2 regions of the Nocardia sp. NPDC060249 genome follow, and region 2 is predicted to be linked to the other one. Evidence: riboswitches for the same ligand, from Rfam matches in the RefSeq annotation. Region 2 holds a riboswitch; the other holds the start of a gene.
The links. Region 2 has a riboswitch for cobalamin ahead of ACFWFP_RS27140 (FecCD family ABC transporter permease). Riboswitches for the same ligand answer to the same signal wherever they lie in the genome.
Positions count from the first base shown of each region.

Region 1: linked by a shared signal. The riboswitch ahead of ACFWFP_RS20565 (ABC transporter substrate-binding protein) and the one ahead of ACFWFP_RS27140 (FecCD family ABC transporter permease) in region 2 are both predicted to bind cobalamin.

Region 1 covers NZ_JBHXAQ010000005.1:252,123-258,136, forward strand. The annotation lists gene ACFWFP_RS20560 (class I SAM-dependent methyltransferase) at 1-462, opposite strand, end outside; gene ACFWFP_RS20565 (ABC transporter substrate-binding protein) at 459-1,985, opposite strand; cobalamin riboswitch at 2,091-2,224, opposite strand; gene ACFWFP_RS20570 (SDR family NAD(P)-dependent oxidoreductase) at 2,304-3,101, shown strand; gene ACFWFP_RS20575 (acyl-CoA dehydrogenase family protein) at 3,237-4,451, shown strand; gene ACFWFP_RS20580 (LLM class F420-dependent oxidoreductase) at 4,468-5,385, opposite strand; gene ACFWFP_RS20585 (GGDEF domain-containing protein) at 5,453-6,014, opposite strand, start outside.
Region 2 covers NZ_JBHXAQ010000010.1:4,718-10,731, forward strand. The annotation lists gene ACFWFP_RS27125 (SRPBCC domain-containing protein) at 1-361, shown strand, start outside; gene ACFWFP_RS27130 (ABC transporter substrate-binding protein) at 385-1,416, opposite strand; gene ACFWFP_RS27135 (ABC transporter ATP-binding protein) at 1,413-2,243, opposite strand; gene ACFWFP_RS27140 (FecCD family ABC transporter permease) at 2,240-3,271, opposite strand; cobalamin riboswitch at 3,304-3,429, opposite strand; gene ACFWFP_RS27145 (ABC transporter substrate-binding protein) at 3,513-4,604, shown strand; gene ACFWFP_RS27150 (ABC transporter permease) at 4,604-5,464, shown strand; gene ACFWFP_RS27155 (ABC transporter ATP-binding protein) at 5,440-6,014, shown strand, end outside.

The DNA of each region.
Region 1 (6,014 bases), on a different contig from region 2:
GTCACCGTCGACGAACAACCCGCCGGGCTTCAGCGCTTGCGCGCAGGTCTTGATCAACGCACGCAACGGATCACGATTCATCCAGTGCAGGGCGGTGGTGCTGACGAACGCGTCGGGGACTCGCTCCAGATCCAGTGCGTCGAGCCATCCCTCGGTGCGCAGGTCGGCGTTCACTGTGCGGAAACGAGGGCAGGCCAACGCCGGCTCGGCGAGACCGAGCAGCAGCGGATCGGCGTCGACGCCGACAACGCGGGCGTCGGGAAACCGGTCGAGCAGCCGCTGCGACAGGGTTCCCGGTCCGACCCCGAGATCGACGATCAACAGGTCGTCGCGGTCACCGAGTTCGTCCAGCACATCGCCGATCACCTCGAATCGTTGCTCGCGGTCGGGCATGTAGTGCTCCTGCTGGCGGTCCCAGCGTTCGAGCCAGTACCGCGCCGTCGCCGCGTCCAGTTCGGTCATCGAGCGTTCACCTCGTCGAATCGGGCCCAGCCGTGCGAGTTCGGCACCGCGGCGGGCAGTTGCTGAAAACGATCACCCGCGGCGCTGTTCCAGGCGGTGTTGCCGAAGAAGACGAAGCCGCCTCGGTCGTACAGGATTTCGTGCATGGTGCGGTAGATCGCCGCGCGTCCTTGCTCGGTAGGTGTCGACTGCGCCTTGACGTACAGCGCGTCGAACTCGGCATCGGACCACTTCGTCCGATTCTGCGGCGATCCGGTGAGCAGTCGTGACGCGAAATGGTTCGGAACGGGCAGTGGCCCGGACTGGCCCATCGTGAGGTGGCCGGTGTTGAGCGCATCGGTGTAATAGGTGTCCTTGGAACCGAGGACGACGTTGACCTTCACCCCACAGCGGCTCGCGTGTTCGGCGAAAAGCCTTGCCGACTCGACGAATCCGTGCGCCACCGGCGCGGTGAACAGGTCGAACGACAGGTCACGGACCCCGGCGCGGCGTAGCAACCGGCCCACCTCGTCGGGATCGTAGGTGTGTTGGGGCAGGTCGGCGTAGTACTGGAAGCCTTTGCCGAACACATCGTTGCCGACCTCGCCGTTGCCCTCGAGCGCGACCTTGACCAGTTCGTCGCGGTCGAGCATCCGCATGACCGCCCGGCGGACATCAGGGTTGTCGAACGGGGCACGGTCGGTCTTCATCGCGAAGAAGTAGATGCCGCTGTTGGGGGTGGCCGCGAGCGTCAGGCCGGGCCTGCCTTGCAGGGTCCGTGCGGCCGACGGGGTGAGGTTGTCGGCGTAGTCGATCTCGCCGCTCTGTACCGCCGCGAGGCGGGCATCGGACTCCGCGCTGACGATGCGCAGTCGACGGATCGAGGGGGCGCCGTCCCAATAGCGATCGTTGGCGGTGGCCACGAATTCTTTACCGGCCGTGAAGGAGTCGAAAACGAAGGGGCCGGTCCCCACCGGTCGCTCGAAGTCGGTGGCTCCGTTCGGCACGATCTTGGTCCCATAGGCCGACAACGCGATCAGGAACTCGAAAGAGGGCTCCTTCAAGACGATCTCCACCGTGCGCGCATCGATGGCGCGGCTCTGGGCGAGGTCGACCTTGTCGAGTGAGGAGGCGGCGATGAACGGGCGGCGCTGCGGCGGTCCGAGCACCCTCGAGAAGGTGTAGAGCACGTCGTCGGCGCCGACGGCTTTTCCGTTGTGCCAGACGGCGTCTCGCAGGGTGATGCGCCACCGCGTGCCGTCGGCGTTCGGCTCTGCCGCTGATGCCAGGCGCGGGATCGGCGTCATCGTCTCATCGATCTCGAACAGTCCGTCGTAGACCGATTTCATTCGAGCCTCGTCGATGAACAGCGTGTTCACACCGGGATCGATCCCCTCACCGGCACCGGAGCCCTGGAAGGCGGCGGTGAAGGTGTCGACCGAGTTCCCGGACGGTGCCGAGCGGTTGCACCCGACCAGGGCCGTGCCCGCGGCGAGCGCGCCACCGAGCAGGAAGGTGCGGCGGCGCAGATTCGACGGCTGCATGGAGGCTCCTATCGCGTGGGCTCTCACGCGACGAAGACATGCGCAAACAAGTCACAACCGGTGTGGCTCGGTTCGGCGCATCGATCAATACCCACGTGATCACGACCGTTTCAACAGTTCGTCCGCAGGTATCTGGCTTCGGCTCGGGAACGAGCCTCACAGTTGCGGGACAGCCCCGGACTTGCACCGGTCTTCCCTACGGACAGGCGATATCCTACGCGGTGCGCCGGACATTGCGAGAAGCCCTGGCTGCTGCGGGTTTCGATCATCTCGAGCTGGGGCGTGTGGCGTTGTGGGTGTGATTGTTAGCGTCGGGCCATGGATCTGGGACTGGATGGGAAACGGGCGATCGTCACCGGCGCGAGCAAGGGAATCGGTCTGGCTATCGCGCGAGGGCTCGCGGCGGAGGGGGTGGATGTGGTGCTCGCGGCACGGTCGGCGCACCCGCTGCGCGCCGCCGCCGACGAGATCGCTCGGCAAACGGGACGGCGGGTGATCGCGGTACCGACCGACACCGGCGACGACGAGCAGGTGAGAGAACTCGTCGCGCGCACCGTCGCCGAACTCGGTGGCGTGGACATCCTGGTGAACTCCGCCGCCACACCGTGGAGCGCGGGCGCGGGCGGCGATCTGCAAGCCACTTCCGACGAGATCGTGCGCAGGGAGGTCGAGATCAAGGTGCTCGGATACCTGCGCACCGCACGTGCCGTCGCTCCCCATCTGGTGGCGCAGGGGTGGGGTCGCATCATCAACATCAGCGGGCTCGGTGCGCGGCAGGCCAATTCGATCGGGCAGACCATCCGCAACGTGAGCGTCTCGGCGTTGACCAAGAACCTCGCCGACGAGCTGGGGCCGCACGGGGTGAATGTGACAGTCGTGCACCCGGGTCTCACCCGCACCGAACGGCTCACCGAACGGCTCACCCGCCAGGTCGAGCAAGACGGTGGCGACGTGGCCGAGCTGGAATCACAGCTGGTCAAGAATTCGATCCGCCGGATCATCGACGCGGGTGAGGTCGCCGATGTGGTGACGTTCCTGGCCTCGCCACGCAGCATCGCCATCACCGGTGATGCCATCGCGGCCGGCGGTGGCGTTCCCGGGCCGGTCTTCTACTGACGTTCGGGATGTGATCGGGCCGATTCTATTGCTTCACCGCGGCCCGGCCGGCCCGCGATACTTGCCACATTCGGCGTCGCGCCGATTCGCGCAAGCCATCGATCTCGCCGCCGAGGCGAACCCGGGAGACCAGCGATGACCAGCACCGTCACACCCACCGTCGTGGCCAGCAGCACCTCCCCGCTCTCGGCGGCCGCCGCGCCGAGCGCCTTCTTCAGCACCGAGGACTACCACCGGTTCCACGCCCGCGCGGCCGGTTACGACGCTGAAAACACCTTCTTCACCGAGGATTTCGAGGAACTGCGCGAGGCCGGGTACCTGCGCGCCGCGCTGCCGCCGCAGTACGGTGGCCGGGGCCTGTCGCTCAGCGAATTGTCCAGGGAACAAAGGCAATTGGCGTATTGGGCACCCGCGACAGCGCTCGCGGTGAATATGCACCTGTACTGGACCGGGCCCGCTGCCGCGCTGACCGTCTCCGGCGCGGAGGACTTCAGCTGGTTGCTCGCCGCGGTCCGCGACGGCGAGGTATTCGCGGCCGGTCACGGTGAACGCGGAAACGATGTGGGACTGGATGATTCGGTGGTGAGCGCCCGGCGCCTGCCCGACGGCTCCTACCGCGTCGACGGCCGCAAGACCTTCACCTCGCTCGGCCCGGTGTGGACCTCGGTGGGTATCCACGCCCGTGACGACTCCGACCCCGCCGACCCGCGCATCGTGCATCTGTTCGTCGCCCGCGATCAGCCGGGGGTGCGCACCGAGGAAACCTGGGACACCCTCGGCGTGCGGGCGACCCGCAGCGACGACACGATCTTCGACAACGCCCGTGCCGAAGCCGCGACGCTCGCGGGAACGCACGCGCCCGGCGGTGCCTACCCCCCGCTGATCAACGGCATCCTCGGCTGGTACCTGCCGCTGCTGGCCAATGTCTACTTCGGGATCGCCCGGCGGGCACTCGATGTCGCGATCCTGCACGCCGGCACCCGCTCCTCGCTGGTCCCCGGTGTCGAGGCCCACGCCGGCAAACCGGCGGTACAACGCCAGATCGCCGAAGCCGAAATCCAGCTCGATGCCGCGTACGCACTGCTCGAGACGGCGACCCGGGACGCGGACGCCGGCGTCGATCTCGGCGTGTGGGCGGTTCCGCGTCTGTTCTCGGCGAAGGAATTCGCCACCAGGACAGCCAAGAACGTCGTCGATACCGCGGTGCAGGTGGTCGGCGCGTCGTCGGTCAGTCGCCGCAACGAACTCGAACGTCTCTACCGCGACGTGCGCACCGGACAACTCCATCCCCCCAACACCGACGTGATCCTCGACGTCGTCGGCCGCACCGCCCTCGGTCTGCTTCCCTGACCGCGACATCGATCTCTCAGAGCTGCGATTGCACCTCGGCGGCAATGAGTTCCAGGTGATCGAGATCGGCGAGGTCGAGGATCTGGAGGTAGATCCGGCTCGCGCCGATCTCGCGGTAGCGGGCGATCTTGTCGACGACCTCGGCGGGCGAGCCGGCCAGGCCGTTGCTCGCGAGTTCGTCCACCTCGCGGCCGATCGCGGCGGCCCGGCGCGCTACCTCGGCGTCGGTGCGCCCGACGCAGGCGACCAGGGCGTTGGAGTAGATCAGTTCGTCGGTGCGACCGGCTGCGCGCACCGCGGTGCGCACCCGGTCGAACTGGGCGGCGCTGTCGTCGATCGAGGCGAACGGCATGTTGAACTCGGTGGCGTAGCGGGCCGCCAGGCGCGGGGTGCGGACCTTGCCGTTGCCGCCGATGATCACGGGCACCGGGTCTTGTACGGGCTTGGGCAGGGCGGGGGAGTCGGTGAGCTGATAGTGGGCGCCCTCGAAGCTGAACGTCGCCCCCGGCTTGGTGTCCCAGAGTCCGGTGATGACGGCCAGTTGCTCCTCGAGCAGGCCGAACCTGTTGTCCGGGAACGGGATTCCGTACGCGGCGTGTTCGGCGGCGAACCAGCCGCTGCCGAGACCGAGTTCGACCCGCCCGTTCGACATCTGATCCACCTGGGCGATCTGGATGGCCAGCGGCCCCGGTAGCCGGAACGTCGCGGCGGTGACCAGGGTGCCCAGCCGGATACGGGAGGTGTCCCTGGCCAGCCCGGCCAGGGTGATCCAGGCATCGGTCGGGCCGGGCAGGCCCGAGGCATCGCCCATGGCGAGGTAGTGGTCGGAGCGGAAGAACGCGTCGAATTCGAGCTCCTCGGCGGCGCGCGCCACCGACAGCAACGTGTCGTAGTCGGCGCCCTGCTGGGGTTCGGTGAAGATGCGGAGGTCCATGATCACCATCGTGCCCGATGCGAACAGCTCCGGCGCGGCGGTGCCCCGATCTCGGGAGCGGTGGGTGCTACCGGCTGTCCTGCGGGTCGCCCGGGTGACGGTGGTCCGCCGGCGGGGTGAGTTCGTCGACCACCACCAGGTTCCCGCCGGACTGCTTGGCCCGGTACATCGCCGCGTCGGCGGATTGCAGCAGCCGGTCCGGCGTCGGGCACGGGCATCGTGGACAGTTCGATGCGTCGAACACCGCGACACCCACACTCGCGGTGACCGCCACCGTGGTCTCCGGTGGCTCGGCGATCACGCGGCACAGCCGTTCGGCTTCCCTGCGCGCGGCGGCCGCGGCGATGGGGGCGGCCACCACGAACTCCTCGCCACCCGTGCGTGCCACCACCGCCAGCTCCCCGGCGGCCTCGCGCAGCCGCCGGGCGGTCCGCATCAAGACGATGTCGCCGATCCGGTGACCCCAGGTGTCGTTGACGGTTTTGAACCGGTCGAGATCGAAGCAGATGACACAGATCGCGGGATTGCGATCCATCAGCTGTGGCAGCCGGTTCTCGAGGCCCCGGCGGTTCAGCAGGTCGGTCAGCGGGTCCGACAGCGACTCGGTGCGCAGCAGCGAATACAGGAGC
Region 2 (6,014 bases):
GGCCGAAGTGCACCGGTTCGAGCCGAAAGAGGGCGGATCGTTCTCGATCACCCTCACCTATGACGTGCCGACGGCCGAGGGTGAGACGCGGCCGCCGCACCGCGACGCCTGTTTCGGGACGTTCCGTACGCTGGTGCCGGATGAGCAGATCATCGAGGTGCTGGAATTCGTCACCGAGATCCCGGATATGACCGGTGCCCAAACAGTGACGTTCACCCTGACCGACGCCGACGGCGGCACCCACCTCGATACCTTGCACGAGGGGGTTCCGCCGGGGCTGAGCGCCGCCGACAACGAGAGAACCTGGCACCAGTCGCTGTCGAAACTGACGGCGCTGGCCGAGCGGGAATCGCGCGACTGACCATCGTCCGGCGAATCCGGACCTCAGCGCACCGCGTCGTCGGCGCGCGGCGTGATCGCCGAGGTGGGGACGAGGTTCCACGTCTCGAGCTGCTTGCGGATCTGCTCCGCGGCATCGATGTTGAGCGGACCGCTCGTCCACAGCGCGTACGGCAGGTTGAAGAACCGGCTGTCGCGAACCGCGCGCAGACCGTTGATACCGGGCTTGGCGCGCAGCAGGTCGACCTTCTGGGCGTAGCTCTGACCGGGGTAGTCGACGAACATGATCGCGTCCGGGTCGGCGGCCGCGAGCCGTTCCCAGGAGACCTTGGTCCAGGTGTCGTCGACATCGTCGAGGATATTGCGCGCTCCCGCCGCTTCGAGGATCGCTTGGGGCGCACCGTATTTCCCGCTGGAGTAGATGGTGTCGGTGCCGCTGTCGAACAGGAACACGGTCGGGGTGCGCGCCGGTTTCGGTGCGGCCGTCAGGGCGGCGAGCCTGCGGTCGAGATCGGTGACGACCTCGACCGCGCGCTCGGGGTGGCCGGTGATCGTGCCGAGGTCGGTGAGGTCGGTGCGCAACGCGGTCCACGGTTCCACGGTGCCGCGGGCGGCCGCGCCGTCGATTCGGCGACAGCTCTCGGTGAGGACGTAGGCGGCGACGCCGTCTTTGCGCAGTGAGGCGGGGGTGAGGTTGCTCGCCTCGTCGTAGCCGTAGCTCCAGCCGGCGACCATGACGTCCGGCCGCTGGGCGAGGACCGTCTCACGCGAAGGGTACTCGGGCGCAACAGAGTTCAAGCCGTTGACGATGTCGGCACCGTAGTGCGCACGCAGTGTGCCTGCGTCGCGCTGAATGCTGGAGACCGCGACGACCTGGTCCTGCGCGCCGAGGGCGAGCACCATCGAGATGAGATTTCCGTCGTTGACGAACATCCGCTGCGCGGGGGCGGGGAACGGGGTTTCCTTGCCGCAGTTGAGGATCGGGATCGTCGTCGCGGATCCCGTGGTTGTTCCGGAGCAGGCCGTCAGGACGGCGGCAAGGGCAGTGGTGGCCAGGATCCGGCCGTGGTTCTTCATCGTCGCGCCTCTCGCGGGGTGATCAACAGGTGGTCTTCGCCGGTCGCCGGGTGCTGGACGCGTGTCGCGTCCACACCGAATACCTCGGCCACGACATCGGGGGTCAGCGCCCGCGCCGGTGGCGCCGGTGGTCGGGTGGAACCGTTGTGCAGCACGATGATCCGATCGCAGTAGCGGTCGGCCAGGGACAGATCGTGCAGGGCGGCTACGACGGTCCGGTTCAGGCTTCGGATGAGGGCGAGCAATTCCAGCTGGTGGGTGACGTCGAGATGGTTTGTCGGCTCGTCGAGCAGTAGCACCGGGGTGTCCTGGAGCAACGCCCGGGCGAGCAGCACCCGCTGCCGTTCGCCGCCCGACAGGTGCTGTACCTGCCGGCCCGCGAAACCGGGCAGATCCACCGACGCCAAAGCCTGTGCCACCCGCTGCTGTTCGCGCGGGGCACCCAGGCCCCACGGTGGCAGATACGGCGTCAACCCGAGGGCGACCACTTCGCCCACCAGCATGTCGGCGGGCGGGTTCTCGTCCTGCGCCACCAAGGCCACCGTCGCCGCCCGCTGTCGCGGCCGAAGAGCGTGCAGCTGCTGACCGTCCACGAGCACGCGGCCATGGCTCGGCCGGGCTACCCCGGCCAAGACCCGAAGCAATGTCGACTTGCCGCTGCCGTTGGGACCCACGACACCGATGGTTTCCCCCGGCTCGATCGAGAAGTCCGTTCCGGCGACGATGGTGCGTCGACCGATGGCGCAGCTCAGCGTGTCCGCCCGGAGTGCGCCCTCGGTGGTCCGGGCGCGCGATCCGGGATCCGGTTCGACGGCGCGCAGCCTCATGGCGTGCCGAACTGGTAGCGCCGCCTGCCCATCAGCAGCAGGAAGGTGGGTGCGCCGATGAGACCGGTGAGCACGCCGACCGGGATTTCGGTGGGACGCACCAGGATCCGGGTTGCCGCGTCGGCCACCACCAGGAACAGGGCACCGCCGAGTGCGCAGGTGGGAAGCAGATGGCGATGGCGGGGGCCGACGATCATCCGGGCGGCGTGCGGAACGACCAGGCCGACGAAGCCGATGCCGCCCGACACCGCGACCAGGACGCCGACGAGCACCGCGAGCAGCACGAACAGACCGATGCGCAGCTGTCGCACCGGGACGCCGACCGACGACGCGGTTTCCGCGCCGAGGGTGAGCGCGTCCAGCCATCCGGCGATCGCCAGGAGGATCGCGCCGCAGACCGCCACCACCGTCAAGGGCAGGGCGATGGTCGTCCAATCGGCACCGGCGAGACTGCCGAGCAGCCAGAACAGCACCGACTCCGCCGCCGCCGGATCCGTGCTGCGAAAGACGAGGAAACTGCTGAACCCGGCGAACGCCGACCCGAGCACGGTGCCGGTGAGCACCAGCCGCAGCGGCGTGAGACCGCCCTGGGCGAACGCGATCAGGAACACCAGGGCCGCGGCGCCGAGCGCGCCGAGCAGCGCACCGCCCGACAGCGCCCAGATCCCCGCACCGGCGAACAACCCGGAGGTGATGACCGCGGCCGCGCCGACACCCGCGCCGGAGGAGACACCGAGCAGGAAAGGATCTGCCAGCGGATTGCGCACCAGCGTCTGCATCGCGGCCCCGGCCAGCGCCAACCCCGCGCCGACCACCGCTGCCAGCAGGGTGCGCGGCACCCGGAGCTGCCAGACGATGGTGTCGATGCCGAGGTCGGTGGGTGTCACGCCGGTGAGTCGCGCGGTGAGGGTGTCGAGCACCGCGGACACGGGCACGATCTCGGCGCCGAATCCGGTGGCACCGATCATGGCGACCAGCAGCAACACCGCGAGCAGGGGTAGCGCCAGCGAGATCCGAGCACGGATCATCGCGAATTCTCCACAGGCAAGCGCGGCCCTTTCAGCGGGTGTCCCGGCGAGGGAGGTCTGACTTTCGCCGCGAGGCGATCACAGTGGCGCGACCGTTCCGGAGTTGCACCGGATTCCCGCACCCGCCGAGGTTGGCACCCGAATTTTACCGCGGCACGCAGTGCCGATGCGGAGCCGGGCCCTTCAAATCATGGAAACGCTAATAGTGTTCGGGGACGATCGCGGTTGCTTGAATTCGTCTATGTACCGACCGAACACCTTTCGACCCGGCCTGCGTGGCCGCGCCACCGCCGCACTCCTCGCGATGGCAACCGTTGCGACGCTCGGCCTGACCGGCTGCGCGCAAGGCAACGACACACCGGTCGGCACCCCCGACGCGCCACTGCCCACCGAGGTTCCACCGGGCACCACGCTCGTCGTCGCCGATCAGTCGGAACGCCTGCAATCGGCGCTGCGGCTGTCCGGTGAGCTGGACAAGCTGCCGTTCAAGATCGAGTTCGCCAACTTCGTCGGCGGCCCGGCCATCCTCGAGGCGTTCCGAGCGGGCGCGGCCGACGTCGGTCAGGTCGGCGATGTGCCGCCGATCCACGCGCTGGCCGCGGGCCAGGACGTGCCGATCATCGGTTCCTACCAGACCAACCCCCAGGCCCTGAAACTCGCTGTGGCGCCGGGCCGTTCGATCAGCAAGCTCACCGACCTGAAGGGCAAGAAGATCGCCTACGCCGAGGGCACCGCCCAGCAGGCAGCGGTGCTGAAGGCGCTCACCAAGGCGGGTCTGAAGCCCACCGATGTGGAGCTGGTCCGGCTGCAGCTGGCCGAGTTCCCTGACGCGGTCCGCACCGCGCAGGTCGACGTCGCGCCGCTGATCGAACCCAACGTGACCCGGTTCCTCCGCACCGAGGGCGCCTCGCTGATCCCGGACTCGGAGACCACGGGCATCTACAGCGGCCTCGCCTACCTGTACGCGCGCCGGGCGGTGGTCCAGGATCCGGCGAAGGCCGCCGCCACCCGTGCTCTGGTCGGCGCGTTCGTGCGCGCCTGGCAGTGGACCAACACCCATCGCGAGGAATGGGCCACCCGCTACTACGTCGGAAGCCAGAAGGTCAGCGCCCACGACGCCAAGCGGATCGTCGAATCGCTGGGCACCTACACCTTCCCGCACCTGGACCAGCAGCTGATCGCCCGGCAGCAGACCACCATCGACGCGATCGACGCCGTGGGCGAGCTGCCCAAGAAGATCAAGGCCGTCGACGGTTTCGACCTGCGCTTCGACGCCGCGGTCACCGAGGCGGTCACCGCCAGCGGAGCCGCGTACGCACCGGCGGTGAGCTGATGGCCACCATCGATGCCGGGGCGCTGCGCAAACTCAGGACCAGCACCGCCCCGGTCGAGGCACTCGCCCCGCGCGGGCGAGGCCGGCGCAGACTGGGACCCGGCAAGCCGATCCCGTTCGGCTTCGCCCTCGGTCCGGTTCTGCTCATCGGTACCTGGGTCATCGGCTCCGCGATCGGGGCCATCGACCCGGAGACCCTGCCCGCGCCGTGGACCGTCGCGCAGACCGCGGGCGAGCTGATCGCCGACGGCCGGTTGCAGTCCAACCTGCTGACCTCGTTGCAGCGGGCCGTGATCGGCCTGGTCCTCGGTGTGGCGATCGGCGTGGTGCTCGCGCTGGTCGCGGGGCTGAGCCGGATCGGTGAAGCCGTAGTCGACGGTCCGGTGCAGATCAAGCGGGCGATCCCGACGCTGGCACTGATCCCGCTGTTCATCGTGTGGTTCGGGATCGGCGAGCAGATGAAGCTGATCGTGATCACCACCAGCGTGCTCATTCCGATCTACATCAACACCCACGCCTACCTGCGCAGCGTCGACGCGCGCTATGTGGAACTCGCCGAGACGGTCGGGCTGTCGCGGTGGGGTTTCCTGCGGCGGATCGCGCTGCCGGGTTCGCTGCCCGGCTTCTTCCTCGGGTTGCGGCTGGCGGTGACCATTTCCTGGCTCGCGCTGGTTGTGGTCGAACAGGTCAACGCGACCAGCGGCATCGGCTATCTGATGACGCAGGCGCGCACCTACGGGCAGATCGATGTGATCGTCGTCGGCCTGGTGATATACGGACTGCTCGGACTGTTCGGCGACCTCGCCGTGCGGGCAACGGAACGAAGGGTGCTGGCATGGCGACAGACACTGGGCGACTGAGCTCCGACGAGCGGGTCGTCGTCCGCACCCGCGCCCTGACGCGCGGCTTCGGCGAGCGAATCGTGTTGGACGGCATCGACATCGAGATCCGGCGCGGTGAGTTCGTCGCGCTGCTCGGGCGCAGCGGTTCCGGTAAGAGCACGCTGCTGCGGGCACTGGCCGAACTCGATTCCGAAGTGCCCGGATCCGGTGACCTGACGGTGCCGACGCAGCGCGCGGTGGTGTTCCAGGACTCGCGGCTGCTGCCGTGGACGCGGGTACTCGACAATGTGGTGCTCGGGCTGACCGGGCGCGACGCGCAGCAACGCGGGCGGTCCGCACTGGCCGAAGTCGGGCTGGCCGGACGGGAGAAGGCCTGGCCGCGTGAGCTTTCCGGGGGCGAACAGCAGCGGGTGGCCTTGGCCAGGTCGCTGGTGCGTGAGCCGGAATTGCTCCTGGCCGACGAACCGTTCGGCGCGCTCGACGCGCTGACCCGGATTCGGATGCACGCCCTGTTGCAGGCGCTGTGCGAGCGGCATCGGCCCGCCGTGCTGCTGGTGACCCACGATGT